2 regions of the Streptomyces sp. NPDC058650 genome follow, and region 2 is predicted to be linked to the other one. Evidence: predicted binding sites of a transcription regulator. Region 2 holds the regulator's gene; the other holds the start of a gene.

Region 1 (15,175 bases), on a different contig from region 2:
GCGGGTGCGGGACTCGTGCGGGGCGGGTCCGGGCAACTCCGCGCCGGGGCACTCCGCACGATCGATCTGATCTTTTTTCGATCAATCAATCTTTCGCTCTTGACTTCGGTCATGAACGGTCACAGGATCACGGCCACAACCTCCCAGCCGCCCCGCCTTCAGGAGCCGTGCCGTGACCCGTACTTGGAGCAGAACGTCCCGTGTCATAGCCGGCACCGCCACCGCCCTGGCCGTCCTCACGGCCTGCGGCGGCGGCGGTGACGACACCACATCCGCTGACGGCAAGCCCGTGACCCTCACCTTCTGGGGCTGGGCCAAGGGCTCGAAGGACGTCGTGGACGCCTTCAACGCCTCCCACACCGACATCCAGGTCACGTTCGAGGAGATCCCCTCCGGCACCGCCGGCGGCTACGCCAAGATCTCCAACGCCGTGAAGGCGGGCAACGCCCCCGACCTCGTCTCCATCGAGTACTCCTCGCTCCCGGAGTTCGTGAGCTCCGGCGCGCTCCAGGACATCGGCGGCGAGTTCACCGAGGCCGACCGCGCGAAGCTCCTCCCGCAGACCGTCGAACTCACCACCCTCGGCGGCAAGTCCTGGGCCGTCCCCTTCGACGCCGCCCCGCAGGCCTTCTTCTACCGCAAGGACCTGTTCGCGAAGTACAAGGTCCAGGCCCCCACCACCTGGGACGAGTTCAGGAAGGCCGCCGAGCAGGTCAAGAAGGCCGACGCCAAGGCCCGGATCGCCACGTTCTTCCCCGACGACCCGACCACCTTCGAGGCGATGGCCTGGCAGGCCGGCGCCCAGTGGTTCAAGGCGGAGAACGACACCTGGAAGATCGACACCACCGACCCGGCCACCACCAAGGTCGCCGCCTACTGGCAGGGCCTCCTGGACGCCGGCCTCGTCCACAAGAACGCCTCGTTCAGCCCGGAGTGGACCGGCTCCCTCAAGAACGGCACCACCATCGGCTACCTCGGCGCCTCCTGGGGCGCCGGCGTCCTCAAGGGCACCCTGCCCGAGCAGAACGGCAAGTGGGCCGTGGCACCCATGCCCAGCTGGGACGGCAAGCCCGCCAGCGGCATGCTCGGCGGGACGTCGTTCGCCGTGACCAAGGACAGCAAGCAGAAGGCGGCGGCCGTCGCCTTCGCCGAGTGGATGTCCACCACCGAGGCCGGGGTGAAGGCCCGTATCGCCTCCGGCACCTCCTCCGCCTTCCCCGCCGCCACGGCCCTGCGCCCGGTCGCCAAGAAGGCCTTCGACGCGAGCTACTACGGCGGCCAGGACATCTACGCCCTCTTCGAGGCCTCCGGCGCCTCCATCAACCCGAACTGGGCCTGGGGCCCGACCACCGGCACCACCAACACCACGATCAAGGACCACTTCGGCAAGATCACCCAGGGCGGCCCGACCGTCGCGGAGGCCGTCAAGGCCGGGCACGACGCCACCGTCGCCGAACTCTCCAAGCGCGGCCTGAAGGTCGAGGGCTGACCGCGTGAAGGCCCGTACCCGCGCCGCCGCGATCCTGCTGACCCCGTTCTTCCTGCTGTTCACCGCGGTGATGGTGGTGCCGATCGGCTACGCGGTCTGGCTCAGCCTCTTCACCGAACAGCAGTCCGGACTGGGCTTCGGCGGCGCCGAGACCGTCTTCGCCGGCCTCGACAACTACACGGCGGCGCTGGGTGACCGGGCCTTCCGCGAGGGCTTCGGCGTCCTGCTCGGCTACTGCCTGCTCTACATCCCGCTGCTGCTCGTCGGAGCCCTCGGCCTCGCCCTGCTCCTCGACTCGACACTCGCCCGCGCCCGCCGCTTCTTCCAGCTCGCGCTCTTCCTGCCGCACGCCGTCCCCGGCATCATCGCCGCCCTGATCTGGGTCTACCTCTACACGCCCCAGCTCAGCCCGGTCGTGAAGGCGATGGAGGCCGGCGGGATCGGTTTCGACTTCTTCTCCCCCGACGGCGCGCTGCCCTCCGTCGTCAACATCGCCCTGTGGGAGTGGCTCGGCTACAACATGGTCATCTTCTACGCGGCCCTCCAGGCCATCGACCGCTCCGTCCTCGAAGCGGCCACCGTCGACGGGGCGGGCGCCTGGCGCATCGCCTTCTCGATCAAGGTGCCGCTGGTCAAGGCCTCGCTCGCGATGGTCGGCCTCTTCACGATCATCGGCTCCCTCCAGCTCTTCACCGAGCCGCTGATCCTCAACAAGGGCACCGGATCCGCCGTCACCTCCACCTGGACGCCGAACATGTACGCCTACACCGCGGCCTTCGACCGCAACGACTACGGGCTCGCGGCGGCCGCCTCGGTCCTCCTGGCCCTGACGGCCGCGCTGCTCTCCTTCGCGGTGACGCGCCTGACGGGCCGCCGGAAAGCCGGTACCGCGCGGAAGGCGAGGGCGGCGGCATGAGCAACCCCGACAAGCCCCGCACCGGCACCGTCTGGCTCTCCAAGGCCGCCGTCAACGGCGCGCTCGTCCTCGCCGTCGTCTACATGCTCTTCCCCCTCGTGTGGCTGCTGACCGCCGCCACCAAGGACGCCGGAGGCCTCCTCGCCGGAGACGCCTTCTCCTTCGAGGGCTTCGACCTCGGCGGCAACCTCTCCCGGCTCGCCGAGTACAACGACGGCATCTACTTCCACTGGTACCTGAACAGCCTCCTCTACGCGGGCTTCGGCGCCCTGGCCTGCTCGCTCGTCAGCGTCGCCGCCGGATACGCCTTCCACGTCTACGACTTCCGGGCCAAGGAGAAGCTCTTCGGCGTCGTGCTCCTGGGCGTACTCGTCCCCACCACCGCGCTCGCCCTGCCGATGTACCTCCTCGCCAGCGAGGTCGGCATCGTCAACACCTACTGGGCCGTCCTGATCCCCGTCCTCGTCAACCCCTTCGGCGTCTACCTCTCCCGGGTCTTCTGCGCGGGCTACATCCCCGACGAGGCCCTGGAGGCGGCCCGTATCGACGGGGCCGGCGAACTGCGCGTCTTCTGGTCCATCGGTCTGCGCATGGTCATGCCCGGCTTCGTGACCGTCTTCCTCTTCCAGTTCACCGCCATCTGGAACAACTTCTTCCTCCCGCTGGTGATGCTCTCGGACCAGAAGCTCTACCCCCTGAGCCTCGGCCTGTACGCGTGGAACAGCAACGCCCACGCGGAACCCGACTTCTACCCCCTCGTCGTCACCGGATCCCTGCTCGCCGTCGTCCCCCTCGTCGTCGCCTTCGTCTCCCTCCAGCGCCACTGGAAGGCGGGTCTGACCGCCGGCAGCGTCAAGTGAGGAGCACACGTCCCACGATGCACCCCGCCACTGACAACCGCCCCGCCCTCCTCCTCGCGATGGGCCCGGACACCGCGGAACGCCTGCTCACCGACGCCCACCGGCAGCGCCTCGCGGCACTCACCCGAACCGACCCGCACCTCGTCGCCCACGACCTGACCGCTCCGGACGCGCGGACCGCCGCCGCCCTCGCCGAGGCCGAACTCCTCCTCACCGGCTGGGGCGCCACCCCCCTCACCGCCGGGATCCTCGACCGCGCCCCCCGCCTCCGGGCCGTCGTCCACGCCGCCGGCTCCGTCAAACACCACATCACCGACGCCTGCTGGGACCGCGGCCTCCGCGTCACCACGGCCGCCGCCGCCAACGCGCTGCCCGTCGCCGAGTACACGCTCGCCGCGATCCTCTTCGCCGGGAAGCAGGTCCTGCGCTCCGCCCAGCGCTACGCCGAACTCCGCACCGACCACGCCTGGCTGACCGAATCCGCCGCCTGGGGAAACCACCGCCGCACGATCGGCATCGTCGGCGCCTCCCGGATCGGCCGCCGGGTCATCGAGCTCCTCCGCCCCTTCGACTTCGAGATCCTCCTGTACGACCCGTACGTGACGACCCCGCCGCCCGGCGTGGAGCTGACCGGCCTCGACGACCTGTGCGCCCGCAGCACGGTCGTCTCGGTCCACGCGCCCCAACTCCCCGCCACGTACCGCATGATCGGCCCCGCCCAGCTCGCCGCGATGCCCGACGGCGGCACCCTGATCAACACGGCCCGCGGCTCCCTGATCGACGAGACGGCCCTCCTCCCCCACCTCCTCTCGGGCCGCCTCCACGCGACCCTCGACGTGACGGACCCGGAACTCCCGCCCCCGGACTCCCCGCTCTACACCCTCCCGAACGTCCTGCTCACCCCCCACGTGGCGGGCTCCCTCGGCAACGAACTCCACCGCATGGCGGACCAGGCGCTGGAGGAGGTGGCGCGCTACGGGAGGGGCGAGCCGTTCGCGGAGGAGGTCAGTGCGTCAGACCTCCAGCGCTCGGCGTAGGCGGTCGGCCTCGTCGAGGACGAGCGGAATCGCCTCGGACGCCACGGCGAGCACGGCCGGCAGTACGTCCCGCCACTCCCCGAGCCGCAGTGCGAGAACGGCCCAGCGGCGGGCCAGGGCGGGATCGGGTTCGGCGCGGGCGAGGAGCGCGTAGCCGTCGCCGCAAGGCGGGCCGAGGTGGTGCAGCCCGTCGAGGAGGGCGGCGGCATGGCCGTACTGGGCGGCTCGCAAGAGCTCGGTGACCAGCTTGACGGGCGACCACCGCCGGAGCGTGGGCTGCGGCTCCCGCAGGAGGCCGACCGCCTCGTCGTAGGAGCCGATGACGACCAGCATGAGAGCCGAGCCCCTCTGCCACTCGATCCGCGCCGAAACGTCGGCGCTGAAGGGGGGGCGCGAGGTCCGGTTCCAGGGCGAACTCGGCCCGCAGGACGTCCAACACCTTGGGCGCGTCGGGCTCCTTCTCACGGGCGACGGCCAGGAAACGCTCGGCGTCCTCGCGACGCCCCTGCCGCACGCAGGCCATCGCCATCCGCGCGGACACCTCCGCCACGTGGGCCGGCTCGGAGAGGCGCGACGCCAGCTCCCGCGCCCGCTCCCAGGCGCCTGCGTCCGCCATGGCCACGGCCGCCTCCTTGACGAGGCTCGGCAGCGCGTCCGGGTGCTCGACCAGCCGCTGGGCACGATCCCACTCCCCCGCGGTCGTGTACGCGGCGACGAGCAAGGGGAACAGCACCCGCTGCTGGTACACCCGCGTCGCCCCGGCGAACGTCTCCGCCCACTCCGGCCGCCCCGCCGCGAGCGCCGCGAAGGCGGCGCTGTCCGGTTCCAGGCCCGGCTCGACCTCCACGGCCCGCAGCAGACGCACCGCGTCGTCGCACCGCCCTGCCTCCCCCAGCGCCCGGGCGAACGCCACCAGCTCCCCGACGAGGGTCTCGCGCGCCGGCACACGGACCCTCGCCTGCTCGACCGCGAGCATGCCCCGGGCCTCCGCGGCGTGGCCCGCGCCGTACAGCACCTCCGCGAACACGGCGAGAGCCTCCGTGTTCTCCCCGATCCCCCTGACCACCGCACGGGCCCGGTCCACCGCGCCCTCCCCGACCAGTCGGCGCAGGAAGGCGTCGAGGACCTGGAGGCCTTCGGCGCGCTCTCCGGTCCATCCCGACCGCCGGTCGGGCGTCTCGGCGAGCCTTCCGCACAGCGAGGCCACGGCGTCCAGGTCTCCGCGCGCCAGCAGGGCCGAGGCGATGGCCGGCCAGGGGTCGTCCGCGAACCGGGGCCCGTCCGTGACCGGGGCCATGTCCATCGCCCGCTCGACGTCACCGGCCCGGGCGAGCTCACGGGCGGCAAGTCCGCACACAAGATCCTTGGTGTGGCCTTCCTTGTCCCCGACGAGCTCCAGGGCCTCCTCCCACCGGCCGTTCCCCGCCAGTGCGGGGGCGAGCGCACGGACTCCGTCACCGGCGCCGGCCACGCGCGCCGCTTCGACCTGCCCGGCGGCGACCAGCGCGTCGAGCAGCTCCCAACGGAACTTGACGGCCCCGTTGCTCCCCATGCTCATCCGGTCCAGTGCCGCCCCGCACTGCGCGCCCAGCGCGTCGTCCCCGTAGCCGGCCTCGCTCAGGGCGACCGACACCCGGAGCAGCACCACCGCCCGTACGGCCAGCTCCTTCTCCGGTGCCCACGCCTCCCGTATCGCCTCGTCGACGCGGCCGGCCCGGACCAGGGCCTCGACGATGCGGGTCCGCACGACGATCCGGCCGTCCGGAAAGGGCTCCTCCCGCCCCAGAGCGACGGCCCGTTCGTACCGGCCCGCCGCGAGCAGGGCGTCCACCAGCGCCCTGCGCGCGCGGACGCCGTCGTACGTGGTGATCGTCCTCAGCCGCTGTTCCGCCCTCTCGTACGCGCCGAGCCGGACGAGCACCAGGATGACGGCCGCCGCCGCCGGGTCGCGGGTATCGCCGGTCGGAAGGCCCTCCCCCAGCCGCTCCGCCTCGTCGGCGAGCGCCTCGGCCCTCTGCCGCTCCCCCACGTCCAGCAGCTTCCACGCCACCGCACAGAGGCCCTCGACGGCGCGGACTCCCGCCATGCTCCGGGCAAGCGCCACCGCACGGTCCGGCTGTCCGACGGCGACCCAACCCGCCGGCAGCGGGAGCGGCACGTTTCCGCTGTCCCGCAGCAGCAGTGCCCGGCCCAGCGCCAGCCGCAACGCCGCCGCCACCGAGCCCTCACGGTCCGCCCCGCCCAGGACCGCGTCCTCCGCCGCCCCGATCTCCGCCAGCGCCGCCGCGTCACCCCCCGTCACGGCCAGCAGCCGCTCGTGGCGCCGCCCGTCCCCCGCGCACGCCACCAGCCGCTCCACATCCCCCGCCGCCCGCAGCATCGGCACGTAACCGTGCAGCAGATGGTCCGGGGTCCCGTCCGGCCAGCCGCGCTCCCGCCAGCGGTCCGCCCATGCGTGCAGTACCGCCCGCCACCGGTCGAGCTCCCGCTCCCCGAGCATCTCCCGGGCCCTCGCGGCGAGTTCCTCGTGTGCGAGCAGGTACGCCCCGCCTCGTACCGCGAACGTCCGCCCCGGCCCCGTACGCAGGACGTCCTTGACCCGGTACGGGACCGCGCCGGTCAGTTCCGCGAGGTCGTCCGCCGTCAGGCCGCCGCCTGCGGCGGTCAGCAGGCCCAGGAGCTCGTACGGCAGACCGCCCGCCTCCAGGAGTCGTTTCAGCTCGCGTTCCGCCTCCGCCCGGATCGCGCGGGCCTTCGGGGAGGGGGCGAGGATCCGTACGGCCGCCGGGTCCCGGAGCGGGTGGTCCTCGGGGACGTCGACCGGGAGCGGCGGGTTGAGGCGGCCGGAGACGATGACGGGCAGGTCGTACGGGAGCAGGGCCGCGATCGAGTGGGCGTCGGGGCCCGTGGTGACGCCCCGGTCCTCGTCCAGGCCGTCGACGAGGAGGACCAGCCGTTCGCCGCGCGCGGCGCAGGACTCGGCGGCCGAGGCGTACAGCCGGAGGAGGTGAGCCTCCCTGGTCGCCGCCGTCAGGAGCGCCGGGAGGCCCTCGCCGACCAGTTCCGCGAGCTGTTCCAGGACGACGTCCACGTACGCGGCGACGTCGTTCTGGGCACCGAGGCGGGCAGTGATGAAGAAGGGGACGATCCGCACCCCTGGTGGTGGGTCGAGCGCGAACCAGGAGAGCAGCGCGGTCTTGCCGGCCCAGGCCTCCGCGCGCCACCAGGCGTACGCGGGGCCGGAGTCGGCCAGGCAGAAGGCCGCGAGCTCCGCCAGCTCGGCTTCGCGGTCGACGAGTTCCGCGGGGGCGATCCGGCGGACCTGTTCCCGGTACGCGGAACGGACCGCCACCGGTTCCGGTGACCCGATCCGGTTGCCGTCGCCGATCACCACGATGCCCGAACCGTTGTCGACCGTGACCGGCCGCTCTCCCCCTGCCCGCTCCATGCGTCCAACCTAGACTGGAAGGGTCCTACCGGGGTCGGGAGGCGCCATGACCTTCGTACAGATAATCGACTGCAAGACGAGTCGGGTGGACGACCTGAACCGGCTCATGGACCAGTGGGTCGAACAGACCGAAGGCAAACGGACCGCGACCCACAGCATGGTCGGCAAGGACCGTTCGGACGCCTCCCACATCGTGGAGATCGTCGAGTTCCCCTCCTACGACGTGGCCATGCGCAACTCGCAGCTCCCCGAGACCGACCGGATCTTCCGCGAGATGGTCGCGCTCTGTGACGAGATGCCGACCTTCACCGACCTGGACGTGGTCCGGGACGAGGCGCTGTACAAGACCAACGCCCGGCACCTCATGGAGATGATGGCGCGGGAGCAGGAGCTCGCGCTGCTCGACGAGGTGCTGGCCGAGGGGTACCACGACCACGATCCGACCAACGAGCAGGACGTCATCGGCATGGACGCCGTCCGGCGCGAGGTGGAGATGTGGCGGCGCGGCTTCGACTTCGCCTTCACCGTCGACGACCAGATCGCCGAGGGCGACCGGGTCTGCACCCGCTGGACGTGGAAGGGCAGCCACACCGGGGACTTCATGGGGCTCCAGCCGACCGGCATGGACGTGACCATGACCGGCACGGTCATCCACCGGTTCCGGGACGACGGGAAGATCGTCGAGGGGTGGTGGCAGTACGACCTGCTCGGGCTCATGGGGCAGCTCGGCGCGGTGGAGGGATAGACGCGGGACGGAAAGCACGAGGCCCGGTGCCCCCGCGACGGGGGCACCGGGCCTCGGTGATCAGTGAGGCGCAGGGCCTCGGTGATCAGTTACGACACGCGTCAGTGGGAGTGGCCGTGGCCGTGGCCCGCGTCGGCCGGCTCCTCTTCCTTCTTCTCCACCACGAGGGTCTCGGTGGTGAGGAGGAGGGAGGCGATCGAGGCGGCGTTCTCCAGGGCGGAGCGCGTCACCTTCACCGGGTCGATGACGCCGGCCTTGACCAGGTCGCCGTACTCGCCGGTCGCGGCGTTGAAGCCCTGGCCCTTGTCGAGCTCCGCCACCTTCGAGGTGATGACGTAGCCCTCGAGGCCGGCGTTCTCGGCGATCCAGCGCAGCGGCTCGACGGCGGCGCGGCGGACGACCGCGACACCCGTGGCCTCGTCGCCGGTCTTGTCGAGGTTGCCCTCGAGGACCTTGACGGCGTGGACCAGAGCGGAGCCACCACCGGAGACGATGCCCTCCTCGACCGCGGCGCGGGTCGCGGAGATGGCGTCCTCCAGACGGTGCTTCTTCTCCTTCAGCTCCACCTCGGTGGCGGCGCCGACCTTGATCACGCACACGCCGCCGGCCAGCTTCGCGAGGCGCTCCTGGAGCTTCTCGCGGTCCCAGTCGGAGTCCGTGGACTCGATCTCGGCCTTGATCTGGTTGACGCGACCGGCGATGTCATCGGCGTTGCCGCCACCGTCGACGATGGTGGTGGCGTCCTTGGCGATGGTCACGCGGCGGGCGGTGCCGAGCACGTCCAGGCCGGCCTGGTCGAGCTTGAGGCCGACCTCCTCGGCGATGACGGTCGCACCGGTGAGGGTGGCCATGTCGCCGAGCATCGCCTTGCGGCGGTCGCCGAAGCCGGGGGCCTTGACGGCCACGGCGTTGAAGGTGCCACGGATCTTGTTCACGACCAGGGTCGACAGGGCCTCGCCCTCGACGTCCTCGGCGATGATCAGGAGCGGCTTGCTGGCGCCGGCCTGGATGACCTTCTCGAGGATCGGCAGCAGGTCCTGGATCGAGGAGATCTTGCCCTGGTTGATCAGGATGTACGGGTCGTCGAGGACGGCCTCCATACGCTCCTGGTCGGTCACCATGTACGGGGACAGGTAGCCCTTGTCGAAGGCCATGCCCTCGGTGAACTCGAGCTCCAGGCCGAAGGTGTTGGACTCCTCGACGGTGATGACACCGTCCTTGCCGACCTTGTCCATCGCCTCGGCGATGAGCTCGCCGACCTGCTGGTCCTGCGCGGAGAGCGCGGCGACGGCGGCGATGTCGGACTTGTCCTCGATCGGGCGCGCGGTGGCGAGGAGCTCCTCGGAGACGGCCTTGACGGCGGCGTCGATGCCCTTCTTCAGGGCGGCCGGGGAGGCGCCGGCGGCGACGTTGCGCAGACCCTCGCGGACCAGGGCCTGGGCGAGCACGGTGGCGGTGGTGGTGCCGTCACCCGCGATGTCGTTGGTCTTGGTCGCCACCTCCTTCACCAGCTGGGCGCCGAGGTTCTCGAACGGGTCGTCGATCTCGACCTCGCGGGCGATCGTGACACCGTCGTTGGTGATGGTGGGGGCGCCGAACTTCTTGTCGATGACGACATTGCGGCCCTTGGGGCCGATCGTCACCTTCACCGTGTCGGCAAGCTTGTTGACGCCGCGCTCAAGGGCGCGACGGGCGTCCTCGTCGAACTTCAGGATCTTCGCCATGGGAGCGGTTCAGCCCTCTCGGAATCGTATGGAAACGAACTGCGCCCCCGGACGCCCTGTGCGGGGTCAAGGGGCGCAGCTCAAAGCATCTACTTCGGATACTTCGGTGAATTACTTCTCGATGATCGCGAGCACGTCGCGAGCCGAGAGGACGAGGAACTCCTCGCCGTTGTACTTCACCTCGGTGCCGCCGTACTTGCTGTAGAGCACGATGTCGCCGACCTGAACGTCGAGCGGAAGACGCTCGCCGTTCTCGAAGCGGCCCGGGCCCACGGCGAGGACAGCACCCTCCTGGGGCTTCTCCTTCGCGGTGTCCGGGATGACCAGGCCAGAGGCGGTGGTCTGCTCGGCGTCGAGCGGCTGGACCACAATGCGGTCCTCGAGCGGCTTGATGGCAACCTTGGAGCTGGTGGTCGTCACGATCCGACCTCCCCCTTCGGAGATTACGGGGTCAACTGTCTGAGGTGGCGACCAGGTGGATCCGTCGTCGCGGGTGCCGGACCTGCCTGTCGCTGTGTTGGCACTCTCCAGTGGGGAGTGCCAGAGCTGAGACTATGACCGCGATTAGCACTCGGTCAAGCGGAGTGCCAATTCCAGGCCGTAGCGCGTCGTTCCGGTCGGGTCCTGATCAGTCGGCGCGGGCGCCGATCCGGGCCGTCCCTTCCGCCACGGTCGTCGCGTCCGGCGTGGCCATCCGCTCCGCCGCCTTCCGCCCCAGCCGCTCGATCGGGTCGACCGACGAGGCGCAGCCGGAGAGGGCGAGCAGCGTGCCGGCCAGCACCGCGCCGGCGACCGCCGCACGGAGCCGTCTCGCACGGAGCCCGCTCGTACGCGGCCCTCCCGTACGGAGCCCTCCCGTACGGAGCCCGCTCACACGTAGTCCTCGAGCTTCGCGACCGCGTACCCCTTGGCCGTGATCACGTTCATCACCCGCCGGATCATGTCGGGCATCGTGCCCTTCCAGTCGCCCTTGCCCCGGAAGTGGGTGAGCACGATGTCGCCGGGGTGCAGGTCCCGGTCCCACTCGCGCCACTCCATGTGGTCCGGGAACGCCTCGGACGCCCACAGCGGGACCGCCTTGATCCCGCAGGACTTCGCGGCGCGCAGCGTGTCCTCGTTGTAGTTGCCGTACGGCGGGCGGAAGAGCGGGGGCCGCTTGCCGAATCGTTTCTCGATGACGTCCTGCATCCCGCAGATCTCGCGCTTCTGCTGCTTGTACGAGAGCCCTGGCAGGTAGCGGTGGTTGAGCGTGTGGTTGTGCAGGGAGACCCCGGACTCCTGCGACTTCTGCATTCTCGCGAAGTACCCGTAGTCGTCCTTGACGACGTAGTCGCTGAGGAAGGCGCTGTAGGGGATCCGGAGGTCCTTCATCATCCGCAGCAGCGCGGGGTCCTTCTCCGCGCCGTCGTCGATCGTCAGGAAGACGACCTTCTGCTTGGTCGGCACGGTCGTGAAGACGGGCGGCAGCCCCTCGCCGTCCGTCTCGAAGCCCTTGCGGGTGGTGATCGTCGGTTTGACCTTCGGTGGGGCGGGCGCGTCGAGCGGGGGCCGGGCGAGGCCCCACTTCTTGGCGGCGAGCGCGCGGGCGGCCTTCTGCTTGCGGACCTTCTCGACGTACGCGCTGAGCGCGCCGGCCGAGCCCGGGGCCTGCGCCTGGCCCTGCTGCCCGGGAGCGGGGGCCGGGGCGGACGCGCGGCGCTCCGGTGCGGCGGGGCCGGCGGCGGAGCAGGCCGTGGCGACGGAGGCGAGGGCTGCGACGACGAGAGCGGCCCCGAGGGTCCGCCGGACAGGGTGCGCGCTGATCACCATGAATTCTTCCTCTTGTCGTACAAGCGGTATGGCGCCGCATCCTGTCAGTGCGCACGCCCCCACCCGACCACGACACCGCCGTACGGCACCCACCGTCCCCCGGCCGGCCCACAGCGCCGCAGGGCCCACAATGGGACGGGTGACCGACCTCGCCCACTTCACCGCCCTGCTCACCCCCGAGGGGCAGGCACTGCTCGCCGCCCTGCGCGACTACGACCCCGCCCAGGAGCTGGCGGTCGTCTCCCGGCTGCGCCGCGACCACCCCGCCGAGCTCGTCACGTCGGCGGTCGGCCAGGCCCGGCTGCGCCAGCGCGCGGTGGCCAAGTTCGGCCCCGAGGACGCGTACCGGATGTACTTCACGCCCAACGGCGTCGAGCAGTCCACCCGCGCCTCGGTCGGCACGTACCGGGCGGCCCGGCTCAAGGCGCTCGGCGTCGGCAGCGTCGCGGACCTCTGCTCCGGGATCGGCGGCGACGCGATCGCCCTCGCCCGCGCCGGGATCTCCGTCCTCGCCGTCGACCGTGACCCGCTCACCGCCGAGGTGGCCCGCGCCAACGCCGAGGCCCTCGGCCTCGCCGGGCTCGTCGAGGTCCGCGAGGCCGACGTGACGGAGATCGACACGAGCCCGTACGACGCGGTCTTCGTCGACCCGGCGCGGCGCGGCGGCCGGGGCAGGATCTTCGACCCCGAGGCGTACTCCCCGCCGCTCTCCTGGGCCGTCGAAGCGGCCCGCAAGGCCCCGCACGCCGCCCTGAAGGTGGCCCCCGGCATTCCGCACGAGGCCGTCCCGGAAGAGGCCGAGGCCGAGTGGATCTCGGACGGCGGGGACGTGAAGGAGGCCGTGCTCTGGTTCGGTACGGAGCCGGGCGCCCGCCGCGCCACGCTGCTGCCCTCGGGCGCCGGGATCGTCGGCCGGGGACTGCCCGACCCGGCGGTCCGGCCGGTCGGCCGCTACCTCTACGAGCCGGACGGCGCCGTCATCCGCGCGCACCTGGTCGCCGAGGTCGCGCAGGACGTGTCGGGCGGCCTGATCGACGAGACGATCGCCTACGTCACGGCGGACGAGCTCGTCCCCACCCCGTACGCCGCCGCCTACGAGATCACCGACGAACTCCCCTTCAACCTCAAGAAGTTGAAGGCACTGCTCCGGGAGCGCGAGGTCGGCACCCTGACCGTGAAGAAGCGCGGTTCGGCGGTCGAACCCGAGGAGATCCGGCGGAAGGTGAAGCCGAAGGGCCCCAACTCCGCGACGGTGCTGCTCACTCGGGTCGCGGGAGCCCCGACGATGCTGATCGGCCGCCCGGCGGGCGGAGGCCGGTGACCAAGGCGCCACGGAGCACCGTGCCTGAGCCGACGTCACCGCCGAGCTTCACCTTCCACGACGAGCCCTTCCCCGAGGTGCGCGGACACGCCTCCCAGGTGATCGTCAGCGCCGACGAGCAGTGGATCGCGGTCAATTCGGTGTGGAGCGGCCTGAGCCGCGTGGCCGTCCATCGCGCCGCCGACCTCTCCTGCGCGCACCTCCTGACGTTCACGATGGACGCCGAGTCGATCGCGTTCCACCCCACGCTCCCGCTCCTCGCCATCGGCCTCGACAACTACGACGCGTACCTCCGCGAGGGCGGCCTCACCCTCTTCGAACCCGCCACCGGCCACCGCGTCGACTTCGCCGACCCCGCCTGGGGCATCGAGCCGATCCGCTGGCTGGACGCCCGCACGCTCGAACTCACCTTCTTCGCCTGGGAACCGGACGGCGCGCAGCTCCAGTCCCGCGCCACCGTCGCCCGCGACGACTGGCTCGGCCTCGCCCCCGACGCCCTCGACCTGCGCACCCTCCCCCGGACACCGCTCCCCCCGGACACCGAGGTGGGGTACCTCGACACGGAACCCACCCGGCCGCTGCTCCAGGCGCTCGCCGAGCGCGCGGGGCGGAGCTACGACGGCCTCGGCGGGGTCCGGGCCGTGGCCGGACTGAGCGACGGCCGGGTGCTCGCGACCCGCGGCCACGCCGTCGTGGAGTGCTGGTCCCCCGACGGCTCGCTGCTGTGGAGCGTTCCCGCGCCGTCGGGGATCGGCGGCAGCCGGATCGAGGTCGCCGCCGACGAGCGGACCGCACGCGTCGCGGTCTCCGGCCCCGACTCCCGCACCCGGACCGACTTCCCGCTCGTCGACCTCTCCGACGGCACGGTCCTCGACCGCCCCTCGGTGCCCTTCTCGGCTGCCCTGTCGGCCCGTACGGACGGGGTGTGGGCGATCCGGGACACGTACGACCGCGGCTCCGAGGCCGAACCCGCCGCCGCGCCCGACACCCGGGTCTTCGCGGCCGACGGCACCCCGCTCGGCACGGTCCACGAGCCCGACCGGTACGACCTCGTCCCGATCCACGTCCGCCGCTGCCCCGAGCTGCTGTACGGCCGCCGGCGCCGGGACGTGATCGCGCTCGACCCCCGCTCCGCCGCCGAGACGACGCTCTTCTCGCTGGACGCCTTCCGGGTCGACCATCCGCTCGGCCGGGCGGTGTACGTCTCCGACTCCGCCGGCCCCGCGCTCCTGCACGGGCGGACGGAGCTGGTCCGCCGGACCTTCCCGGCCGGGGACGTCACCTGGACCACACCCCTGGACTCCGAGGTCGTCGACCTCGACGCGCACGAGGGCGTCCTGCACGCCCTGTGCTCCGACGGCACGCTGCTCTCGGTCGACACCGCCGACGGCACCGTCCTCGACCGCCGCCCCCTGCCCCCGTACGGGCCGCTCTCGGTGCACGCGGCCCCCGACGGCACGGTCCTCGTCGGCACGTCGGCGGGCCAGATCCTGCGTTACTGAGCGCTGATCGACTGTGCGCGCCCGAGGAGCAGTTCCCGCTCGCGCGCGTTCCGGGTGAGCGAGGCCGCCCGCTCGAACTCCGCCCGGGCCTCGGCCGCCCGCCCCAGCCGGGCCAGCAGGTCGCCGCGCACGCTCGGCAGCAGGTGGTAGCCCGCCAGGGCGGTCCCCCCGGCCAGGGCGTCGACGAGCGCGAGACCCGCCTCCGGACCCTCCGCCATCGAGACGGCGACCGCGCGGTTCAGCTCGACCACCGGGGAGGGCGCGACGGCCGCGAGCCGGCCGTACAGGGCGGCGATGGTCCGCCAGTCCGTCTCCTCGTACGAG
Region 2 (15,175 bases):
CGGGCAGGTCTCCGAGGAGATCCGGCTCGCCCGCAAGGTGCTCGGGGACGACCCCCGGCCGGTGCGGACGGTGTTCGTCGGCGGCGGTACGCCCACGCTCCTCGACGCCGGCGACCTCGTACGGATGCTGGGGGCCATCCGCGACGAGTTCGGGCTCGCGGACGACGCCGAGGTGACGACCGAGGCGAACCCCGAGTCGGTGAACCCGGCGTACCTGGCGGAGCTGCGGGAGGGCGGGTTCAACCGGATCTCCTTCGGCATGCAGAGCGCCAAGCAGCACGTCCTGAAGATCCTCGACCGGACCCACACGCCCGGGCGGCCCGAGGAGTGCGTCGCCGAGGCGCGGGCGGCCGGGTTCGAGCACGTCAACCTCGACCTGATCTACGGCACGCCGGGGGAGACCGACGACGACTGGCGGTCCTCGCTCGACGCGGCGATCGGCGCCGGGCCCGACCACGTCAGCGCCTACGCGCTGATCGTGGAGGAGGGGACGCAGCTGGCGCGCCGCATCCGGCGCGGCGAGGTGCCGATGACCGACGACGACGTGCACGCCGATCGGTATCTGATCGCGGACTCCGTCTTCGCCGAGGCCGGATTCGAGTGGTACGAGGTGTCCAACTGGGCCACCTCGGAGGCCGGGCGCTGCCTCCACAACGAGCTGTACTGGCGCGGCGCCGACTGGTGGGGTGCCGGGCCGGGCGCCCACAGCCACGTGGGCGGCGTCCGGTGGTGGAACGTGAAGCACCCCGGTGCGTACGCGGCGGCCCTCGGGGCCGGGAAGTCGCCGGGCGCCGGGCGGGAGCTCCTCTCGGAGGAGGACCGGCGGGTGGAGCGGGTGCTGCTCGAGCTGCGGCTACGGGAGGGGGTCGAGCTGTCGATCCTCAAGCCGGCGGGACTCGACGCCTCGCGGAAGGCCCTGGCGGACGGGCTGCTCGACCCCTCGTCGTACGACGCCGGGCGGGCGGTTCTGACCCTGCGGGGTCGGCTGCTTGCCGATGCGGTCGTGCGGGACCTGGTGGACTGAGCGAGGGGGACGCCCGGCGGAGGCCGTACCCCCGCCGTTGCGGGGACGGAGATCTGCTCGGCCGGGTGGACGAACTGATCGACGGAACACCTCCGCTGAGTGCGGAGAAGGGGCCGGGCGTCGGTCGGCACAACGAGCCGACCGGAGGTCAGGGCGCCGTCACGTGGTCGATCAGTCGCTCGACGGCACCCAGGAGTTCCGGTTCCAGGTCCTTGTAGGACGTGACCTTCGACAGGATGTGCTGCCACGCCGCGCCGGTGTTCGGCGGCCAGCCCAGGGACTGGCAGACGCCCGTCTTCCAGTCCTGGCCGCGCGGGACCGTCGGCCAGGCCCTGATGCCCACCGAGGACGGTTTCACGGCCTCCCAGACGTCGATGTACGGGTGGCCGACCACCAGGACGTCCGGGGACGTCACCTGCGCCGCGATCCTCGACTCCTTCGAGCCCGGGACCAGGTGGTCCACCAGGACGCCCAGGCGGGCGTCCGGTGCCGGGCCGAACTCCGCGACGATCGACGGCAGGTCGTCGACGCCCTCCAGGTACTCGACGACCACGCCCTCGATCCGGAGGTCGTCCCCCCAGACCCGTTCGACGAGTTCGGCGTCGTGCCGGCCCTCCACGTAGATCCGGCCCGCCCGCGCCACGCGCGCCCGCGCGCCAGGGACGGCGACCGAGCCGGAGGCCGTACGGGTGGGGCGTACCGGGGCGGCGGCGGTCGGGCGGACCAGGGTGACCACGCGGCCCTCCAGGAGGAAGCCGCGCGGCTCCATCGGGAAGACCCGGTGCTTGCCGAAGCGGTCCTCCAGGGTCACCGTGCCCGCCTCGCAGCGGATCACCGCCCCGCAGAAGCCCGTGGAGACCTCTTCGACGACGAGGTCGTGGTCGGCCGGGATCTCCGGGACGGGCTTCGACTTCTTCCAGGCGGGTGTCAGGTCCGGGTCGTAGCTGCGCATGGGCCCCATTCTGTCCAGGACGAGGTGGCGGGGATGCTGCTGGGGGTCCGGGGGTGATCCCCCGGGAGACGCAGTCAGGCGGGTGTCAGGTCCGGGTCGTAGCTGCGCATTCGGGCGACGTTACGCAACGGAGAAGCGGCGTGCCAGCTCTTCCCGCTGGCGTCGTACGAACGTGGCGTCCACCGTCGCCCCGTGGCCCGGTACGTACACCGCTTCCTCGCCGCCGAGCGACAGCAGCCGGTCCAGCGCGTCCGGCCAGCGGGACGGGATCGCGTCCGGTCCGGCCTGCGGCTCGCCCGACTCCTCCACCAGATCCCCGCAGAAGACGACCTCGCGCTCCCCGGGGACGCAGAGCGCCAGATCGTGGCCGGTGTGGCCCGGGCCGACGTTCGCCAGGAGCACCTGCCGGCCGCCCAGGTCGAGCGTCCACTCGCCGGAGACCACGTGCCGCGGGCTCACGAGGACGTCGGCGGCCTCCGTCGCCGCCCGCTCGTCGACCCCTTGCAGCACGGCGTCCCTGCGCAGGTCCTCCCGGTCCCGCTCCCGGCCGAGCAACTCGTCCACGCCCACCGCGCCGAAGACCTCCGCGCCCGCGAAGGCGGCGGTGCCGAAGACGTGGTCGAAGTGCGGGTGGCTCAGTGCGATGTGCGTCACTCTTCGGCCGTCCGTCAGCGCCGCGATCTGCCCCCGCAGCTCGGCGCCCTCCGCGACCGTCGAGCCCGTGTCGTACAGCAGGATCGCCCGTGCGCCCACGACCAGGCCCACCGTGGCGTCCCAGCCGGGCAGCCGGCGCCTGCCCACTCCGTCTGCCAACCGCTCCCACCCGTACGCTTCCCAATCGATGTCCATGGGGCGACGCTAACGGGTGCGCCCCCGCCTCCTTGCCAGGAGCGTTGCCCGCCGCCGTACACTGGCCGGGGGATTGCTGGCACTCGGGCAGGGTGAGTGCCAAAACCGGAGTAACCGGAGCATCCGGAACGACGACGACAGCTGGAGGTGCGCACGATGCTCAGCGAACGCAGACTCGAGGTGCTGCGCGCCATCGTCCAGGACTACGTCGGGACGGAGGAGCCGGTCGGCTCGAAGGCGCTCACCGAGCGCCACAAGCTCGGCGTCTCGCCCGCCACGGTCCGCAACGACATGGCCGTGCTGGAGGAGGAGGGCTACATCGCCCAGCCTCACACCAGCGCCGGGCGCATCCCGACCGACAAGGGCTACCGGCTCTTCGTCGACCGGCTGGCCGGCGTCAAGCCGCTGTCGACACCCGAGCGGCGCGCGATCCACAACTTCCTGGACGGCGCGGTCGATCTCGACGACGTCGTCGGGCGAACGGTCCGGCTGCTCGCGCAGCTGACCCGCCAGGTCGCCGTCGTCCAGTACCCCTCGCTGACCCGCTCGACCGTCCGTCACGTGGAGCTGCTCGCGCTGGCCCCGGCCCGCCTGATGCTCGTGCTCATCACGGACACCGGCCGCGTCGAGCAGCGCGTCATCGACTGTCCCGCGCCCTTCGGCGAGACCTCCCTCGCCGACCTGCGGGCCCGGCTCAACAGCCGGGTGGTCGGCCGCCGGTTCGCCGACGTGCCGCAGCTGGTGCAGGACCTCCCCGAGTCCTTCGAGGAGATCGAGGACCGCGCCACGGTCTCGACCGTGCTCGCGACCCTCCTCGAATCGCTCGTGGAGGAGCACGAGGAGCGGCTGATGATCGGCGGCACCGCCAATCTCACCCGCTTCGGACCCGACTTCCCCCTGATGATCAGGCCCGTCCTGGAAGCCCTTGAGGAGCAGGTCGTGCTCCTCAAGCTGCTGGGCGAGGCCAAGGAATCGGGCATGACCGTACGCATCGGGCACGAGAACGCCCACGAGGGGCTGAGCTCCACCTCGGTCGTCTCGGTCGGCTACGGTTCGGGCGGCGAAGCAGTCGCCAAACTCGGCGTGGTCGGACCGACCCGCATGGACTACCCCGGAACGATGGGAGCGGTACGCGCAGTGGCACGTTACGTCGGACAGATCCTGGCGGAGTCGTAAGTGGCCACGGACTACTACGCCGTACTCGGCGTGCGCCGCGACGCTTCCCAGGACGAGATCAAGAAGGCCTTCCGGAGGCTCGCGCGCGAGCTGCACCCGGACGTCAATCCCGATCCGAAGACGCAGGAACGCTTCAAGGAGATCAACGCCGCCTACGAGGTCCTCTCGGACCCGCAGAAGAAGCAGGTCTACGACCTCGGCGGCGACCCGCTCTCGGCCTCCGGCGGAGGCGGCGCGGGCGGCTTCGGGGCCGGTGGCTTCGGCAACTTCTCCGACATCATGGACGCCTTCTTCGGCACGGCCTCGCAGCGCGGACCGCGCTCGCGGACCCGTCGCGGCCAGGACGCCATGATCCGTCTGGAGATCGACCTCAACGAGGCGGCCTTCGGCACCACCAAGGACATCCAGGTCGACACGGCCGTCGTCTGCACCACCTGTTCGGGTGAGGGTGCCGCGCCCGGCACCGCCGCGCAGACCTGCGACATGTGCCGCGGTCGCGGCGAGGTCTCCCAGGTCACCCGGTCCTTCCTGGGCCAGGTCATGACCTCCCGGCCCTGCCCGCAGTGCCAGGGCTTCGGCACCGTCGTCCCGACCCCGTGCCCCGAGTGCGCGGGCGACGGCCGGGTCCGTTCCCGTCGCACGCTCACCGTCAAGATCCCGGCCGGTGTCGACAACGGCACCCGGATCCAGCTCGCCGGAGAGGGCGAGGTCGGCCCCGGCGGCGGTCCCGCCGGTGACCTCTACGTCGAGATCCACGAGATCCCGCACGAGACGTTCCAGCGGCGCGGCGACGACCTGCACTGCACGGTGACCATCCCGATGACGGCGGGCGCGCTCGGCACGAAGGTGCCGCTGCAGACCCTCGACGGCATCGAGGAGATCGACATCCGCCCGGGCACGCAGTCCGGCCAGTCGGTTCCGCTGCACGGCCGCGGCGTCACGCACCTGCGGGGCGACGGCCGGGGCGACCTGATCGTGCACGTCGAGGTGCAGACCCCGGGCAAGCTCGACGCGGAGCAGGAGCGGCTCCTGCGCGAGCTGGCCAAGCTGCGCGGCGAGGAACGGCCCACCGGGCAGTTCCAGCCGGGTCAGCAGGGGCTGTTCTCGCGCCTGAAGGACGCCTTCAACGGGCGGACCTGACCGGACGGCATCGTGAGGGAAGGGGCGGGACGGCGACGAGCCGTTCCGCCCCTTCCCGCTTCCGGAGTCCCGCCTTCCGTAACCTGACGTACCGATTCGGCGCGCCGGGGCCGTCATGAAACGATGCCCGTATGTCCACCACCGCACTGAACGATCTCTTTCGGTATCCGATCGTGCAGGCCCCCATGGCGGGTGGCGCCTCCTGTCCCGAGCTCGTCGGAGCCGTCTGCGAGGCCGGTGCGCTCGGCTTCCTGGCCGCCGGGTACAAGACGGCCGGAGGCCTGTACCAGGAGATCAAGCAGGTGCGCGGGCTCACCGCGCGCCCCTTCGGCGTCAACCTCTTCATGCCGCAGGGCGGCCCGCACGCCGATCCCGCCGCCGTCGAGGTCTACCGGCACCAGCTCGCCGGCGAGGCGACCTGGTACGAGACGTCCCTCGGGGAGACCGACGACTGCCGAGACGACGGCTACGACGCCAAACTGGCGATCCTCCTGGACGACCCGGTCCGCGTCGTCTCCTTCACCTTCGGCTGTCCCTCGCCCGAGACGCTCGCGGCCTTCGCCCGTGCCGGAACGTTCACGCTCGTCACCGTCACCTCCGCCGAGGACGCCGTCGCCGCCGAGCGGGCCGGTGCCGACGCCGTCTGCGTCCAGGGCGTCGAGGCCGGCGGCCACCAGGGCACGTACCGCGACGACCCGGAGGACGACGACACCCCGGGGACCGGGCTCCTCGCCCTCGTCACCCAGGTCCGCGAGAGCGTCACGCTGCCGATCGTCGCCACCGGCGGGATCATGCGCGGCGCGCAGATCGCCGCCGCCCTCGCCGCCGGGGCCGACGCCGCCCAGCTCGGCACCGCCTTCCTCGGCTGCCCCGAGTCCGGCGCGCACCCGCTGCACAAGCGGGCACTGACCGATCCGCTCTTCACCCGGACCGCCTTCACCCGGGCCTTCTCCGGGCGTCCGGCGCGCGGGCTCGTCAACCGCTTCATGCGGGAGCACGGACCGTACGCCCCCGCCGCCTACCCCGAGGTCCACCACCTCACCGCCCCGCTCCGCAAGGCCGCCGCCGCCTCCGGCGACGCCCAGGGCATGGCCCTGTGGGCCGGGCAGGGCCACCGTCTCGCCCGCGAACTCCCCGCCGGGCGGCTCGTCGAGGTCCTGGCCGCCGAACTCGACACCGCACTCTCCGACCTGGCTCACAGGAGCGCTTCATGACCGCACCCGTCTTCGTCGTCGACGCCGTTCCCGGCCCCGGGAGCTTCCTCCTGGACGGTTCCGAGGGCCGGCACGCCGTCTCCGTGAAGCGGCTCCGGGAGGGCGAGGAGCTCGTCCTCGCCGACGGCCGGGGACGCTGGGCCGAGTGCGTGGTGCTGACCGCCGAGGGCAAGGACCAGCTGACCGTGCGGGTCGACGAGGTGCACGAGGACCCCGCGGAGGAGCCGCGGATCACGGTCGTGCAGGCGCTGCCCAAGGGCGACCGGGGCGAACTCGCCGTCGAGACCATGACGGAGACCGGGGTCGACGCGATCGTGCCCTGGGCCGCCTCCCGCTGCATCACCCAGTGGAAGGGCGACCGGGGCCTCAAGGCGCTCGCCAAGTGGCGCTCCACGGCGCGCGAGGCGGGCAAGCAGTCGCGCCGCACCCGCTTCCCCGAGGTCGCCGACCTCATGACGACCAAGCAGCTCGCCGCCCTCCTCGCGGCCGCCGACTTCGCCGCCGTCCTGCACGAGGACCGTGCGCATCCGTCCGGCGCGCTGGCCTCCGCCGAACTGCCCGCGAAGGGCTCGATCGTGCTGATCGTCGGACCCGAGGGCGGAGTCTCCCCGGACGAGCTCGCGGCCTTCGAGGCGGCCGGCGCGAAGCCGTACCGGCTGGGCCGCAGCGTCCTGCGCACCTCCACGGCGGGTACGGCGGCGACGGCCCTCGTCCTGGGGCGCACCGGCCGCTGGAGCTAGTCGGCCTGCGGGGCTTCCGTCGTCGTCAGCGTGTCGAAGAGCGGCCAGCCGTCCTCCTCCCGCTGTCCGTGCGTGGTGGGGACGAGGTCGCGGGTCAGGGCCTCTTCGAGGAAACGGCGCACCACGCCGGGCTCGTTGAGGTTGAGCCAGCCGCCTTCGACGGCGGCCACCTCGCCGAGGCCCATCGGATAGCCCGCCACGATCCGGCCCGGACCGTCCCGGAAGACCAGGCGGAGCTGGGCATGCCGGGTCTCCGCGCGGCGGAGGGCGAGGACCGTCCGGCAGTCGGGGTGGCGGTGCCGGACGTTCCAGAGCCACACCGTGCCGTCCACCGTCAGCTTGCGCAGCACGCCGTCCCGTCTCATCCGGCGCAGTGTACGGAGGGCGCGTGTACGGAGGGCGAGGGTACGGACGGCGAGGGTACGGACGGCGTTCTTGCCGGCCGGCCCTTTTTGCCGGAACCCGGTGGACGGCCGCCCCGGGGCGCTTCATAGGGTGGCCGCATGGCCGACGAGTCCCCTCTGATCCGCAGTCTGCGCACCGCCGTTGCCGCCGCCCCCGGTGACGTACCCCTGCGCCTCCACTTCGCCGAGCTGCTCCTTTCCGAGGGGCGCAACGAGGAGGCCGTCGCGGAGGCGGCCGTCGCCCTCCAGCACGCGCCCGGGGACGCGGACGCCCGCGCGCTGATGATGCGGGCGATGGGCATGCCCCCGGCCGCGGCACCTGCTCCGGCGCCGGTTCAGCCTCCCGCCGCCGAGCAACCCGCGCCCGAGCAGCCCGCGCCCGAGGCGCCCGCCCCTGGCAACGCCCCCGCCTTCGACTGGGCCGCCGCCGAGCAGCAGGTCCAGGACCTCGTCGGCCCTCGCTTCCTGGAGGACCCGCAGGCCGACGGCGGTGACGGGCCCGCCGGGGACGCCGCCGCCTGGGACGTGGACGCCCCCGGCTCCGTACGCCTCGCCGACGTCGGCGGCATGGAGGAGGTCAAGGACCGCCTGGAGGCCGCCTTCCTCGCCCCCATGCGCAACCCCGAACTGCGCAGGCTGTACGGCAAGTCGCTGCGCGGCGGCCTCCTCCTGTACGGGCCGCCCGGCTGCGGCAAGACCTTCATCGCCCGGGCCGTCGCGGGCGAGCTCGGCGCGAACTTCCTCACCGTCTCGCTCTCCGACGTCCTCGACATGTGGATCGGGGCCTCCGAGAAGAACATCCACGACATCTTCGAGACGGCCCGCCGCCAGGCCCCCTGCGTCGTCTTCCTCGACGAGCTGGACGCCCTCGGCGCCAAGCGTTCCCGTACGCACCACAGCGGTCTGCGCAACGTCGTCAACCAGCTCCTCACCGAGCTCGACGGCATCGCGAGCGGCGCCGGCAACGAGGGCGTCTTCGTGCTCGCCGCCACCAATGTGCCCTGGGACGTGGACATCGCGCTCCGCCGCCCCGGCCGCCTCGACCGCACGCTCCTCGTGCTGCCGCCCGACGCCGCCGCCCGGGAGGCGATCCTCCGCTACCACCTGCGCGAGCGCCCCATCGAGGCCGTCGACCTCGGCAAGCTCGTCAAGGTCACCGAGGACTTCTCCGGCGCCGACCTCGCCCACCTCTGCGAGACCGCCGCCGAGGCCGCGCTCCTCGACTCCGCCCGCAGCGGCTCCGTACGCCTGATCACGACGAAGGACCTGCTCGGCGCGGCCAAGCAGATCAAGCCGTCCACGGAGCCGTGGTTCGCCGCCGCCCGGAACGTCGCCATGTTCGCCAACGAGGGCGGGCTCTACGACGACCTCCTCGCCTACCTGAAGCGGAAGCGCAAGCTGTGACCACTCCGACCGCGCTCCTGCGCGCCGAGGCGCTGTACGACACCGGACGGTACGAGCAGGCCGGGGCGCTCGTCGCCCAGCACCTGGCGACCGACCCGGAGGACGCCGACGCCCTCGTCCTGCTCGCCCGCTGTCACCACCGGGCCGGCGACGCCCCGGCCGCCCTGGCCGCCGTGGACCAGGCGCTGGGCGCCCGGCCCGAGCTGCTCATGGGCTGGCTGATGCGCGTCCAGATCCTGCTGGCCCTGAAGCGGTTCCCGGAGGCCGAGACCACGGCTCGGCGCGCCGTCGGGATCGCCCCGCAGTACTGGGGCAGCCACTACGCGCTCGGCACCGCACTCGCCGAACACGCCGAACACGCCCGCACCCCGGGCCGCGCGGTCGAGGCGTACGAGGCGGCGCGGGCCGCCGTCGCCCTCGGGCCCGAGGAGGACGCGGCGCATTTCCTGGTGGGCCTGACCGCCCAGCGCCGGGGTGACCACGCCACCGCGCAGCGGGCGTACGAGACGGCCCTGCGGCTCAACCCGCAGAGCAGCGAGGCTCACAACAACCTCTCGCTGCTGCGGCTGCGGCGCCGCTGGTTCCGGCGCGGGGCCTGGACGCAGGCCGCCGAGGGCTTCGTCGCCTCCGCCGCGCTCGACCTCGACGACCGCAAGGCCCGCTACAACCTGGAGGCCATGGCCTGGAACTCCGCGGCCGGGGCCCGCTGGGTGGCCCTCCTCGGCTTCGTGGCCTCCGCCGTCGCCATCACCTGGATCCCAGGCCGCGCGACCTGGGCCGACGCGGCCGTCCCGCTGCTCGCCGGCGTGGCGGTGCTCGTGGGCGCCTGGACGGGATGGGTGGTGTGGATGGCCCGCCGGGTGCCGCCCCGGCTGCGCCGCCCCATGCTCCTCGTGGCGCGCAACTGCCGGCCGGTGCTGTTCATGGCCGGGGCCGTCGGGCTCCTCGGCCTCTACTCGCTCGCCGCGCTTGCCCTGTGGTCCTTCGACTCGGGCGTCGTGAGCGGATTCGGCACGCCGCTGTTCTGGGCGGTGATCATCACGTACTGGGTGAGCCGCTCGGCCCTGAACCGCCGCGCGCCGAAGGACTGACCGGGGAGCGGGTCCTGTCGGTGGCGGCGGATAGCATTCCCGTCGTACCGACCTGTATCGACCGACAAGGCGAGGAGGCCCAGGCCATGGCCGGAGAGCCGCAGAGCGACTGCCTGTTCTGCAAGATCGCGGAAGGGGAGGTGCCGGCGACGATCGTGCGCGAGACCGAGACGACCCTCGCGTTCCGCGACATCAACCCGCAGGCGCCCACGCACATCCTCGTCATCCCGCGGCTCCACTACCCGGACGCCGCGTCCCTGGCCGCCGCCGCGCCGACCGTCGCCGCCGACATACTGCGGGAGGCCGGAGAGATCGCCGCGCAGGAGAAGATCGACGGCCACGGCTTCCGGATCGTCTTCAACACCGGCGCCGGCGCCGGTCAGACCGTCTTCCACGCCCACGCGCACGTGCTGGGCGGCCGCGGTCTCAACTGGCCGCCCGGGTAACCCGTGTCCGTACGCGAACTGGTCGTCCTCGGGACCGCCAGCCAGGTCCCGACCCGGCACCGCAACCACAACGGCTATCTGCTGCGCTGGGACGGCCAGGGCATCCTCTTCGACCCCGGCGAGGGCACCCAGCGCCAGATGCTGCGCGCCGGGGTCGCGGCGCACGACCTCGACCGGATCTGCGTCACGCACTTCCACGGCGACCACTCGCTGGGCCTGGCCGGGGTGATCCAGCGGATCAACCTCGACCAGGTCCCGCACCCGGTCACCGCCCACTACCCGGCGAGCGGGCAGCACTTCTTCGAGCGGCTGAGGTACGCCACGGCCTACCGCGAGACGGTGAAGCTGACCGAGTCGCCCGTCGCCGCCGACGGGCCGCTCGCGGTCACCGAGGCGTACACCCTCGACGCGCGCAGGCTGTCGCACCCCGTCGAGTCGTACGGCTACCGGATCACCGAGCCCGACGGGCGCCGGATCCTGCCCGAGCGGCTCGCCGCGCACGGCATCAAGGGCCCCGACGTGGGCCGGATCCAGCGCGACGGCGTCCTCGGCGGCGTGACGCTCGACGAGGTCAGCGAGGTCCGGCGCGGGCAGCGCTTCGCCTTCGTCATGGACACCCGCCTCTGCGACGGCGTGCACGCGCTCGCCGAGGGCGCCGACATGCTCGTCATCGAGTCGACCTTCCTCGACGAGGACGTCCGGCTCGCCACCGACCACGGCCATCTGACGGCCGGACAGGCCGCGGCGGTCGCGCGGGACGCGGGCGTACGGCACCTCGTCCTGACCCACTTCTCCCAGCGCTACAGCGACCCGGCCGAGTTCGGGCGGCAGGCGCGGGCGGCCGGGTTCGACGGCGAACTGAGCATTGCCCAGGACCTCATGCGGGTCCCCGTACCGAAGAGATAGAGCACCACCCATGCCCCTTCCCAAGGCCGAACTCCACCTCCACATCGAAGGCACCCTCGAACCCGAGCTGGCCTTCGCGCTCGCCGCGCGCAACGGCGTCACCCTGCCGTACGGGGACACGACCGCGCTGCGCGAGGCGTACGAGTTCAGCGACCTCCAGTCCTTCCTGGACCTCTACTACGGCCTGATGGCGGTCCTGCGCACCGCCGAGGACTTCACGGAGCTCGCCGACGCCTACCTGGAGCGGGCCGCGGGCCAGGGCGTCCGGCACGCCGAGATCTTCTTCGACCCGCAGGCGCACACCGCGCGCGGAGTCCCGATCGGCACCGTGATCGAGGGCCTCGGGGCGGCCCTCGACCGGGCCGGTGAGCGGTACGGCATCTCGACCCGGCTCATCATGTGCTTCCTGCGCGACGAGTCCGCCGAGTCGGCCATGGCCACCCTGGACGCCGCGAAGCCGTACCTGCACCGGATCACCGGCGTCGGCCTGGACTCGGCGGAGGTCGGCCACCCGCCCGCGAAGTTCCGCGAGGTGTACGAGGAGGCCGCCCGGCTCGGGCTGCGCCGCGTCGCCCACGCGGGCGAGGAGGGCCCGGCGGAGTACGTCCGCGAGGCCCTCGACGTCCTCGGCGTGGAGCGCGTCGACCACGGGCTGCGCTGCATGGAGGACCCGGAGCTCGTCGACCGGCTGGCCCGCGAGCGGGTGCCGCTCACGCTCTGCCCCCTGTCGAACGTCCGGCTCCGTGTCGTCGACACCCTCGCCGACCACCCCCTCCGCGCGATGATGGCGGCGGGCCTGCTGGTGACGGTGAACTCCGACGACCCGGCCTACTTCGGCGGCTACGCGGGCGACAACTTCGACGCGGTCCGCACCGCCCTGTCCCTGGAGCCGGAACAGCTCCGCGCACTCGCCCGCAACTCCTTCGAGGCCTCCTTCCTGGAGGACGACGAACCGCGCAGGGCCCGGTACCTCGCGGAGGTGGAGGCCTTCGACTTCGGCGCCTCCTAGGGCTCTCCCAGCGCTCTCCGGTTTCGATGATCGCGCCTTCGCACCGGCCGACCATCCGATGATTCTTCGGCGGTGATCGCCCGGTCGAGCGCACTTGCAAGCGGTGTCGGCGGGCAGGTGTGTTGCCCGTTTCGGGTCCGATGGCGAGTGCCATCATCGGGCAAAAATCCGCTCCTCTATCAATGGGGCCGTGAGGCCTTGAGGAGGACCATCGCATGTCAAGGGTCGGTCGGTGCGCGCGTCTGTTCGCCGCACTTCTGTTGATGCTCGTGGGCTCGGCCGCCGTAGGCGCCACTTCCGCCCACGCCGCCACCGAGCAAATCACCGTGAGCCTCTATCGGGTCGTCGAAATCTCCTGTGACGAGGGAGACGGCGAGGCGTGTGGGAACGACTACTATCCGAAATTCGAAATCGATCATCAAGGGCTGTTCGACGGGAAAGACGACTACTGCTGCGCCCACGGGGCCGACTTCAGGACCAACTGGGTCCGGACGGCGACCGTGGACACCAGCCACAACCCCGTCGACATCCACTTGGAGCTGTGGGACCAGGACGACCTGAGCGCCGACGACCCCGTCCGGTGGGTCGGTTCGAGCAACGACCTCAACCTCTCATTCGACCTGATGACCTGCACCTTCACCGGCGGCGGTCTGACCGGTCAACAGGGAGCGGGGGTCCCCACCCTGGCCGGTGAGAGCGAGGGCCCCGTGGCCCGGGGCTACTTCACGATCACCACACCCTCGTGCGTGAGCATGGCGAACAGTGTGGACAGCGACGGCGACGGCCTCATGAACACCTGGGAGGTCCCGGGCAGGGGCTACGACTTCGACACCGACGGGACCGTGGACCTGCCCCTGGGGGACCAGCCGTACGGGGCCGTCCCCTACCGCAAGGACCTGTTCGTCGAGGCGGACTACATGGCCGAGACCAAACCGCAGGCCGATGCCCTCGCCGACGTGGTCAAGGCGTTCGCCGAGGCTCCGGTCGACCCGTACCCCGATCCGGCCGACGCGACGAAGACCAAGTTCCGGGGCGTCAACCTCCATGTGACGGAGGGAGAAGCCGTCACGACCGTGAACCCCCTCATGTGGCGGTCGGACGGCCCTGGCACGGCGGACGACTTCAACGACCTGAAGAGCGGGAGCCCGCGGGGCCCTTGCACCGGATTCTTCGGCTTGGCAGCCGATCGGTCCAGCCCCAACTGCGCGAACATCCTGAGTGCGAAACGCCAGGCCTTCCGCTACATGCTCTTCGCCATCAGCTTCTTCGACGGATCCACGCCGCCCAAGGCGTCAAAGGCGTCGGGCAGTGCCGAGTGGACCTCCGTGGGCCCGCAGGGCGGTAACGATTTCATCGTGACCCTGGACACCTGGGATTCCTCGACGATCGAGAAGATCGGCGCACGCAGGAAGGCCGAGGCCGCCACCTTCATGCACGAGCTCGGGCACACGCTGAGCCTGGGACACGGCGGCAACGACGCGGTCAACTGCAAACCGAACTACCTCAGCGTCATGAACTACACGCTGCAGTTCGCGGGCAGGGACCCCGCAAGGCCGCTGGACTATTCCAGCGCGGCCCGGGGCACGGCCCTCGGGACGACCCCGGCCACGGTGCTCAACGAGGCGAGCCTGAACGAGAACAACGGCGTGCACGGGACGCCCTCACCCGCGCGCAACACCGTCTACGGAGTCGCCGGCAAGCTGCGCGTCGCACCCGCCACGAACGGTCCCATCAACTGGAACGAAACCGGCGGCGACAAGGAATCCGCCATCCCGGCCGACATCAACTACATCCAGTCCATCGGTCCTGACGACGGCGGATGCAGCAAGGCCAGCCCCGGCCAGAGCCTGGGCGGCTTCGACGACTGGGCGAACATCCAGTACAACCCCCGCCTCAACGCCGGGTTCTTCGCCGACGGTGACCGCCCGCTCCTGCCGGAGCTGACCGAGGAATCGGTCCGCGCCATGTTCCAGCAGGCCGACCTCAAGATCGCCAAGTCCTCCGACGAAGCCGACGCCACCGGCGGTGACACGGTGCACTACACGACCACCGTGACCGACCTCGGCCCCGGTACCGCCACGGGCATCCACGTGGACGACACCCTGCCCGACGGCAGCACCCAGCAGCGCTCGCTCGCCGACCTGGCCAACGGCGCCACCGCCACGGTCACACCGGCCTTCACCTACCTCGTGCCGTGCGACACGGCAGACGGCACGGTCCTCACCAACCGCGCAACGGTCACCGGCACCGACACCGAGGGCGTGCCCGACCCGTACACGGACGACAACACGGCACGGGCGACCACCACCGTGCACGCCCCGGTCCTGACCGTGGACAAGGCCGCCACGGCCACCGTCGACGCGGGCCAGGCCATCACGTACACCCTCACCTACGCGAACACGGGGAGCGGCGCCGCATCCGGCGTCACCCTCACCGACACCCTGCCGGCGGGCGTGTACTACAGCCAGGCCCTCGATCTCGGCACCGGCCCCAGGCCGAGCTCCGTGACCCTCAACGACGACGGCACCCGGACCCTGGTCTGGAACGTCGGCAGCCTCCCGGCGCACTCCGGCGACCGGCAGATCGTCTTCACCGCGAGGCCGACGCTCCTGGCCCTGGCCGGCACCACCTACACCGACACCGTGTCCGTCGGCTACAAGAACGCCGGCGGGGCGTGCACCTTCGCGCCCGTCACGGACTCCGCCGCCACCACCATCACCGTGACGCCGCCCAGCCGCGACCCGCTCTCCCAGGGCTACTGGAGGAACCACCCGGGGCAGTGGACCGCCGAGTTCCTGGCCCGCGTACAGGCCACCGACC

What was found. The regulator HrcA, encoded in region 2, represses chaperone genes, less so after heat shock. The targets are predictions, from matches to a motif close to TTNGCACTCNGNNNNNCNGAGTGCNAA.
Region 1: groES (co-chaperone GroES) is a predicted target of HrcA. The motif match lies at 10,784-10,810, and genes of this name have one in related genera.

The regions. Positions count from the first base shown of each region.
Region 1 covers NZ_JBHXRL010000014.1:105,927-121,101, forward strand. Annotated here, with positions in the region: gene ACFWWU_RS24145 (substrate-binding domain-containing protein) at 1-70, shown strand, start outside; gene ACFWWU_RS24150 (ABC transporter substrate-binding protein) at 173-1,489, shown strand; gene ACFWWU_RS24155 (carbohydrate ABC transporter permease) at 1,494-2,405, shown strand; gene ACFWWU_RS24160 (carbohydrate ABC transporter permease) at 2,402-3,265, shown strand; gene ACFWWU_RS24165 (hydroxyacid dehydrogenase) at 3,283-4,302, shown strand; gene ACFWWU_RS24170 (hypothetical protein) at 4,271-7,750, opposite strand; gene ACFWWU_RS24175 (ester cyclase) at 7,797-8,495, shown strand; gene groL (chaperonin GroEL) at 8,597-10,219, opposite strand; gene groES (co-chaperone GroES) at 10,331-10,639, opposite strand; gene ACFWWU_RS24190 (hypothetical protein) at 10,848-11,093, opposite strand; gene ACFWWU_RS24195 (polysaccharide deacetylase family protein) at 11,090-12,028, opposite strand; gene ACFWWU_RS24200 (methyltransferase domain-containing protein) at 12,159-13,349, shown strand; gene ACFWWU_RS24205 (hypothetical protein) at 13,370-14,851, shown strand; gene ACFWWU_RS24210 (RNA polymerase sigma factor) at 14,845-15,175, opposite strand, start outside.
Region 2 covers NZ_JBHXRL010000008.1:16,808-31,982, reverse strand. Annotated here, with positions in the region: gene hemW (radical SAM family heme chaperone HemW) at 1-1,024, shown strand, start outside; gene ACFWWU_RS16265 (DUF3097 domain-containing protein) at 1,173-1,976, opposite strand; gene ACFWWU_RS16260 (MBL fold metallo-hydrolase) at 2,097-2,825, opposite strand; gene hrcA (heat-inducible transcriptional repressor HrcA) at 2,982-4,001, shown strand; gene dnaJ (molecular chaperone DnaJ) at 4,002-5,141, shown strand; gene ACFWWU_RS16245 (nitronate monooxygenase) at 5,273-6,355, shown strand; gene ACFWWU_RS16240 (16S rRNA (uracil(1498)-N(3))-methyltransferase) at 6,352-7,095, shown strand; gene ACFWWU_RS16235 (hypothetical protein) at 7,092-7,460, opposite strand; gene ACFWWU_RS16230 (ATP-binding protein) at 7,599-8,903, shown strand; gene ACFWWU_RS16225 (tetratricopeptide repeat protein) at 8,900-9,994, shown strand; gene ACFWWU_RS16220 (histidine triad nucleotide-binding protein) at 10,081-10,440, shown strand; gene ACFWWU_RS16215 (ribonuclease Z) at 10,444-11,346, shown strand; gene ACFWWU_RS16210 (adenosine deaminase) at 11,357-12,355, shown strand; gene ACFWWU_RS16205 (hypothetical protein) at 12,682-15,175, shown strand, end outside.